Regions from separate parts of the Rossellomorea yichunensis genome, predicted to be linked through region 2. Evidence: predicted binding sites of a transcription regulator. Region 2 holds the regulator's gene; the other holds the start of a gene.
What was found. The regulator LexA, encoded in region 2, represses DNA repair genes until DNA is damaged. The targets are predictions, from matches to a motif close to CGAACATATGTTCG.

Region 1: the regulator LexA is predicted to act here: its motif matches at 2,351-2,364, upstream of uvrB (excinuclease ABC subunit UvrB).

What each region holds. Positions count from the first base shown of each region.
Region 1 covers NZ_JAVYAD010000005.1:327,660-332,065, reverse strand. Annotated here, with positions in the region: gene RSX31_RS15545 (N-acetylmuramoyl-L-alanine amidase) at 1-1,864, opposite strand, end outside; gene uvrB (excinuclease ABC subunit UvrB) at 2,487-4,406, shown strand, end outside.
Region 2 covers NZ_JAVYAD010000001.1:746,196-750,601, reverse strand. Annotated here, with positions in the region: gene RSX31_RS03700 (DUF896 domain-containing protein) at 93-326, opposite strand; gene RSX31_RS03695 (YneB family resolvase-like protein) at 432-1,082, opposite strand; gene yneA (cell division suppressor protein YneA) at 1,094-1,420, opposite strand; gene lexA (transcriptional repressor LexA) at 1,578-2,198, shown strand; gene glnA (type I glutamate--ammonia ligase) at 2,316-3,650, opposite strand; gene RSX31_RS03675 (MerR family transcriptional regulator) at 3,688-4,104, opposite strand; gene RSX31_RS03670 (methionine gamma-lyase family protein) at 4,244-4,406, opposite strand, start outside.

The DNA.
Region 1 (4,406 bases), on a different contig from region 2:
CACTGTAGTAGCTTCCTTTTACTTTCTCGGTTGCTACATACTTTTGATCAGAAGTAAGCGTGTACTGAAGAGGAGACATTCCTCTTACCGGGATGCCATCAGGAAAAGCTTCTTCTTCTGGATAGGCCAGTCCATAAACAGGGATGCCCGAAGTTCCTTCCTTAGGTGTGATCACAATGCCTGATCCTTTTGTTGTATTCGTTCCTTTAGGGTTATAAAACCACGCTTTTTGTCCTGCGTACCAAATCGCTGTCCAGTCATCTTGTTTTTCTGCCTTGTAAAAGGTTTGCCCTGTAACCGCCTTGTTGCCCCAATTGGACGCATCGAGTGGGTGGGCGTTCGGTAGGGCAGCGTCTTTGATTAACGGAGCATCAAAGCTTGGAGCTGTATACAAATACACAAAATTTGCCGATTGTTCAGGTACAGGTTCTCCTGATGGAGTCTGAAGGATCGGTTTGTTTGTTTTGAAATTCGGTCGGATTTGGACGATGCCTTTTTGTCCTTTTCCTGACTCCAGGGGAGCTCCAAGGATTTGCATATAATGTGCCCAATCCCAGAATGGACCTGGATCCCAGTGCATAGCAGGTTGTCTTGCAGCTGTCGTCCCGGGTATCTCATCATGGGCAATGATATGATCGCGGTCCAATGGAATATTGAACTTTTTAGAAAGATGCTTTACTAATCGGGCTGATGCATGATACAGCTGTTCGTTATACCAGGCTGCCCCTTCAATGGCGATACCTTCGTGCTCGATACCAATGCTCTTGGAGTTGAAATACCAGTTGCCAGCATGCCAGGCTACATCTTTATTGTCCACCATTTGGGTGATATCACCGTCGGAAGAACGGATCACATAATGAGCGGAAGCTTGAGTCCATTCCCGCTGGAACACAGTTTTGGTTAAGTCATAGCTGATTTCTGTGTCGTGGAGGACGATGTACTTGATTTCCTGATTGTCATGTGGACGGTTTGCAATGTCGTAATTGCCGTATGAAGTTTCATAGTAGGTCCCGCCACCCCAGTCAATTTTCTTGTAAGCTGCCGGAACGTAATGACATGCGAGGCCATTCGGACAATCGGCTTCGGATTCTTCAGTGTCCATTTTTAAGTTTAATGATTGGAATGATTCTTTATTCGGTTTGGTTTGTTTTGCGGCTAAAGTTAAGGAGGAGCCATCCTCTGTTTGTTTAGTTACTCCAGCGTTGATTGTCTCGTATACACGGTCCGCAAAGTCCTTTGCTCCCGTATAGTCGGATGAACCGCTGTATTTAGCGACTGCCCCGTACCATTCATTTACATCAGAAGGTGTCCCTCCAGCGGTATCTTTGGCATACTGTGCCAGAATTGCTGCAGCACCGCGGATATTTTGCTTCTTATTTTCTTTTAACGTTTCTGGTTGAAGAGAGAGTAGTTCAGCTGCGGTATTCAGAGTGTGAAGTTTTGAATCATTGATGTCTAATGTAGATTCTATTTTCAGGGCTGAATTTTCCAACGGTTGAGTGTCTGCGTCCTCTTTACCGGATAAAAACATATGAGCGGGTTCATCGCTGTGGGTATCTTCTAAACTATCAGTATTAACATCCGTAAGATGCATCAATCCGTAGCCTCCGGAAGCACTTGGCTTTCCGTTATGATGCTCCCACAGTGATACGTTATAACCCACTGCAAGTAGAATTTCAACAGGGACATTGAATTCCCGCGCTGCTTGTTGGAACGCCTTTTGCAACTCGAGTGAATCGACAACTTCAGCTTGTGCCACTCCATGAGAGGCGATCGATGGTGACATCGGGGTGATTGTGGAACTCAGCAGGAATCCAGTTAAACTAAGGGAACCGGCGACTTGTAGCCATTTAGATTTTTTCATACATTCCTCCTAAACAATATGTATTTTTTTGTAGAACTTATAAGAAAGCTTATTGGAAATAAGACAGAATAGTCAATCAATTATTAGATATATGCCTAGATGAATAATTGGGTCGGGAAAAGCTTAATGAGGTGATAGAAATCATTTCAGATAGAAATGTCTTAATTGTGGATAAATAAAGAATAGTGTGAATAAGTAAGGGGGTGGACATGTTATTCACAAATTGAATCCGCATTCATCAACATTGTGCACAAGAAATTTGACGAATTGTGAATAAGTTTAGGGATTTTCCACAACGGATATCGACTTATACACATAGTTGTGCACAGGGTGTGTATAGAAATGCTCGGATTATGTCGAAAATTTCTTATATGCTCCTTGCTCCCTCCCGTAAAATGTCGAAATCATGATTCAAGCCTCTAAACGTTTTCTTCTTCAAAAGTTATCCACAAGCAGGATGATGTGAACTATACAAAAATAAAAAAACGAACTTTTGTTCGCTTATTGTTGGTTAATACTGTAGGAAATGTGGTAGAATGTGTATAGAAGAATGGACAGTGTTTAAGATGGATATAAGTAGGTAAATACAAGGTAGCAGTCCTTTATAATAGGAGGTTTCACGGTGAAAGATCAATTCGAGCTCAAGTCTAAATATAAACCAGAGGGAGATCAGCCCCTGGCAATTGAAAAATTAGTTCAAGGCATAAATGAAGGGAAACGTCATCAAACCTTACTTGGAGCTACAGGGACAGGAAAGACATTCACTGTCTCCAATGTGATCAAGCAGGTTGAAAAGCCGACCCTCATCATTGCTCATAATAAAACATTGGCGGGGCAGCTCTACAGTGAATTTAAAGAGTTTTTCCCTGATAACGCCGTTGAATATTTTGTCAGTTACTATGACTATTATCAGCCGGAGGCATACGTTCCTCAGACGGATACGTTTATCGAGAAGGATGCAAGCATCAATGATGAAATCGATAAACTCAGACACTCCGCCACATCTTCCTTGTTTGAGCGAAAAGATGTCATCATCATTGCCAGCGTATCCTGTATTTACGGTTTAGGTAACCCGGAGGAATACCGGGAGCTCGTTCTTTCCCTGCGTACAGGAATGGAAATCGAACGAAATCAATTGCTGCGTAAGCTTGTGGATATCCAATATGAACGAAACGACATCGATTTTCAGCGTGGAACTTTCCGTGTGCGAGGCGACGTAGTGGAAATTTTCCCGGCTTCCCGGGATGAACACTGTATGCGTGTAGAGTTTTTCGGAGATGAAATTGACCGGATTCGTGAAGTGGATGCCCTGACAGGTGAAATCATGGGCGAACGAGACCATATCGCGATTTTCCCGGCTTCCCACTTCGTAACCCGTGAAGAAAAATTGCAGGTAGCCATCAAAAATATTGAAAAAGAACTTGAAGAGCAATTAGTCATCATGAAAGAAGAAAATAAACTGCTCGAGGCTCAGCGTCTGGAGCAGCGGACACGTTATGATCTAGAAATGATGAGGGAGATGGGCTTTTGCTCGGGGATTGAAAACTACTCCCGTCACCTGACACTAAGGCCGTCAGGATCGACTCCGTATACTCTTCTGGACTATTTTCCAGACGATTTCTTAATTGTGGTCGACGAGTCCCATGTGACGTTACCTCAAATCAGGGGGATGTTTAACGGGGACCAGGCCCGTAAAAAGGTGCTTGTGGATCACGGCTTCCGTCTGCCTTCAGCCATGGACAATCGTCCCCTGCGCTTTGAAGAGTTTGAGAAGAAAACCCAGCAGCTCCTCTATGTTTCGGCAACTCCAGGACCATATGAGTTGGAGCATAGTCCTGAGATGGTCGAGCAGATCATTCGTCCAACAGGACTGCTGGATCCGATCATCGAAGTACGTCCCATCGAAGGACAAATCGATGACCTTCTGGGTGAAATCAACGAACGTATCGAGAAAAATGAACGTGTCCTTGTGACTACCCTTACGAAGAAAATGTCTGAGGATCTCTCGGCATACTTAAAGGAAATGGGTATTAAAGTTCAATATCTGCATTCAGAAATCAAAACCTTGGAACGGATTGAAATTATTCGCGACCTCCGTTTAGGTAAATATGATGTATTAGTGGGAATCAACCTGCTCCGTGAAGGATTGGACATTCCCGAAGTATCGCTCGTCACCATATTGGATGCCGATAAGGAAGGGTTCCTGCGTTCTGAACGTTCCCTTATCCAGACGATTGGCCGTGCAGCTCGTAATAGTAACGGTAAGGTCATCATGTACGCGGACAAAATTACCGACTCTATGCAAAAAGCACTGGATGAAACAGAACGTCGTCGGACGATACAGGAAGAATATAATGAAAAACACGGCGTTACCCCGACGACCATACAAAAAGAAATCCGTGATGTCATCAGGGCAACTCATGCCGCAGAAGAAGCAGGGGTTTATGAAGGAGAACAGACAAAAGTTTCGAATATGTCTAAACCGGAGCGACAAAAACTTATTGCTAGCTTAGAAGTGGAAATGAAGGAAGCAGCCAAGGCA
Region 2 (4,406 bases):
TCGTTGAAAATAAAAAACCTTATGATTTCATAAGGGGTGAAGATGAAAAAAACTGCCAGGTCCATATAATATGGACCTGGCAGTTCATTCATTTAGTTCATTTTCTTCTTAGTCTGTATATCCTGAATCTTCTTAGGCGTCACTTCATTACCTTCCGGATCAAATATTCTTGTATTTTCAATGGTCCCTTTCATCGATTGACGAAACGTTTCCAGGTATTCTTTTCTCAACTTGGACTGCTCTTTTGCTTCTTGTTCGGTTAGTCCGCTACTCTTGGACTTCTTGGCAAGTTCATTGATTCGATTCATTTTTGTTTTTGAAAGCATCTATAAAAACTCCTTTATTGCATAGTAAGCAAAATCTAATACACAACCAATAGTAAAGCTTAATTCTATCGTCATGTTACTAGATTAAAGGAGATAAAACAAGAGTTACGCATTTTCCAATGAAGACATATATTCTTTGAAACGCCTATGTACGGTAGCTTTGGAGACATTATACCCAAACCCTCTTAAAGTGGCTGCAATTTCAGCAAATGTCAGTTCGTTCTTTCTTAACCTGACAATTTCCTCAACGGGTACTTCAATCCGCTCTCTTCCATCTGCATTCCCTTTATTTTTTAGATTTTTATGAGGTTGAAAACCATTTTCCACTGCCCTTTTCATACCTCGTCTGATTTTTAAATTATGGAGTTTCCTTTGATACTCCTCAACCATACTTACAATATTAATCACCATAGAATCTGATTCAGATAAGTGAAGCTCCCCACTATGTGTTTGACTGATGATCTTGACTTCCTCTTTTAATAAACAATGAATAAGAGCAATTTTGGCATTCCCTCTACCAATTCTTGTTTCGTCCTGTATGAGAACAGCCTCAATCGACTCCTCTTTAATCAAATCAAGAAGTTCAAGAACACCAGGGCGATCCAACTCAAAACCGCTTGCTTGATCTTTTATGATAGCAACCACTTCGTATTGGTGTTCTTGTGCTAATTTCACTAATTCCTCTTCTTGACGTTCCAAGGATGTTTCCTGCGTGTCTTTCTTTGTACTGACTCTGCAGTAAATTACTGCCTTCATCTTCTATCCCTCTATTCTTCGTTCATTACCAATTCATAGTCTGAATGGGTGGATAATGTTGGATTTTCTATAGGTAACACAAGTGATTCACCGGGTTTGATTGAGAATGATGTGAGATTATTTTCCTCTCCGACCCAAGCGATAAATTCTTCCACCGTCATAGAATATTCTTCATTGTACTGTTTGGCAATAGTCCATAGTGTGTCTCCATCCTGAACGGTGATGCTTTGATATGACGGCTGGTTTGCCATGACCACTAGCAAATAGGCTGCAGATAAAAGCGCTAAAATAAATAATATAATAATGTAAGAGAAACGATTCCAAATGTGTGTTAACATAAAAAATACCTCCATACGAATGTTTGTTCTGTTTTTGTTATATTCATTGTAATACGAACATTCGTTTGGTGTCAACAGAAATTCGAACTTATGTTTGTATCGGCTGGAAAGACATGCTATAATGGGAACATAAGATCTATAATAGAGGTGCGTGAACATGACAAAATTGTCTAAAAGACAGCAGGACATACTAGAATATATTAAAATTGCAGTAAGAGAAAAAGGGTACCCACCTTCCGTACGGGAAATCGGGGAAGCCGTTGGTCTTGCTTCTAGTTCCACCGTACACGGACATCTGGCCAGGTTAGAGAGTAAAGGTCTTATTCGTAGAGATCCCACTAAACCAAGAGCCATCGAAATCTTAAATCTTGAAGAGGATACGATACCGCGTCAGCGGGTTGTTAACGTTCCTTTAATCGGTAAGGTTACAGCCGGTCAACCCATCACGGCTGTTGAGAATGTCGAGGAATTCTTCCCACTGCCTGAGCGTATGGCACCTTCGGATGAACAGGTCTTCATGCTGGAAATCATGGGTGACAGTATGATAGAGGCCGGGATCTTGGATGGGGATTTTGTTATCGTGCGTCAGCAACAAACAGCGAACAATGGAGATATCGTCGTAGCGATGACTGAGGAAGATGAAGCGACTGTAAAACGCTTCTTTAAAGAAAAGGACTATGTCCGATTACAACCAGAGAATTCAACCATGGCTCCGATCATTTTACGAAATGTATCCATTTTAGGAAAAGTTGTCGGAGTTTATCGTCAAGTACATTAATATGTAATAAGCCGCTATGTATACATAGCGGCTTATATTTTTGATGGCCTAAAAAACGAGTGGAGGCAGCATTTATGCTGCCTCCACTCCTTTTGAATAAAATACACTTTTTTAGGATTAATACATTTGAATGTATTGCTCGCGCTCCCATGGGTGTACTTGTGTACGGAACATATCCCATTCGATTTCTTTCGCTTCAACGAAGTGTTCGAAGATGTGTTCTCCAAGGGATTTAACGATTACTTCATTTGTTTTAAGGTTTTCTAATGCAGCGTGTAAAGTTGCTGGAAGATCTACGATTCCCGCTTCTTCACGCTCTTTTTTATCCATAACATAAATGTTGCGGTCGATTGGCTTAGGAGCTGGAAGGTTATTCTTGATTCCATCCAATCCAGCAGCCAGTAATACAGCCATCGCCAAGTATGGGTTTGCGGCCGGGTCAACACTACGGACCTCAACACGTGTGCTTAATCCACGAGAAGCAGGGATACGGATTAATGGGCTGCGGTTACGAGCAGACCATGCAACATAACAAGGTGCTTCATATCCAGGTACTAAACGCTTGTATGAGTTTACAGTCGGGTTAGTGATCGCTGTAAAGTCAGTTGCATGTTTAATGATACCTGCAAGGAATTGACGAGCTGTATCGCTTAATTGCAGATCTCCCTTTTCATCGAAGAAAGAGTTTTCCCCATTTTTGAATAGGGACATGTTACAGTGCATTCCCGATCCATTTACACCAAATAGAGGCTTAGGCATGAATGTTGCGTGTAATCCATGCTTGCGTGCAATCGTTTTAACCACTAGTTTAAATGTTTGGATATCATCACATGCTCTTAATGCACTTGCATATTTAAAGTCGATCTCATGTTGACCAGGTGCAACTTCGTGGTGTGATGCTTCGATTTCAAAGCCCATTTCTTCTAGTTCTAATGCGATATCCCGACGGCAGTTCTCCCCTAAATCTGTAGGAGCTAAATCGAAGTAGCCACCGTTATCGTTCAATTCTAATGTCGGCTCACCATTTACGTCTAATTTAAAGAGGAAGAATTCTGGCTCAGGTCCAAGATTGAAGTCAGTAAACCCTAGCTCTTCCATTTGACTTAAGATGCGCTTTAAATTGTTACGCGGATCTCCTTCGAATGGAGTGCCATCTGGATTGTAGATATCACAGATCAGTCGGGCTACTTTTCCTTTTTCAGCTGTCCATGGGAATACTAACCAAGTGTCTAAATCAGGGAATAGGTACATATCTGATTCTTCAATTCGAACAAACCCTTCAATTGAAGAACCGTCAAACATCATCTTGTTATCTAGTGCCTTCTCAAGCTGACTAAGAGGGATTTCTACGTTCTTAATCGTCCCCAGAATGTCAGTGAATTGCAGTCGGATGAACTTTACACCTTCTTCATTCGCTAATCTTAAAACATCTTCTCGAGTATACTTTGCCATTTACGTGTTTCCTCCTCAAGTTTATTAAAGGTTTTATTTAATGAAAAAAGCGAGACATGTCACCTTGACGCAAAGATGCTTTAGTAAATCGACCGGAATGCATCAATTCATTTCGAAGTAATTTACGCAACTCGTCATCGGATAGATCCTGTCGTGCTTTTTCTTCCTTTTCATTGCTTACGTCAGATACTACTTTACTTTCATTATGACTGGATACCGCATATATCTTCTTAATCCCAGCCATGTTGATGCCTTGATCTAACAGATCCTTTACTTCTAATAACTTATCAATGTCATTCAAGGAAAAGAGCCTGCGATTCCCCTCAGTACGTGCAGGGCTGATCAATTGGTGCTCTTCATAGTATCGAATCTGACGAGCTGTTAGGTCCGTGAGCTGCATGACAATACTAATTGGGAATAATGCCATCGTTCGACGAATTTCACTACCGCTCATCCTGATTCCTCCTTTTGTTTTCCTTCTTGACCTTATTATATGTAATGTAAGGAGTTCTGTCAATGAAATGTTAGATTTTCTTACATAAGAATTCAGTAGAAAAGGATAGTCAGATTTAGACTATCCAATTACTAATTTATTATCCTATTGTCACAGTGATTAAACCTTTTTCAATCAAATTATCTACTGCTGAGCAAACGGCAATTTTTACATGGGCGTAAGTTAATCCCCCCTGAACATATGCCACATAAGGTGGTCTTATCGGACCGTCTGCAGATAATTCAATGCTGGAACCTTGAATG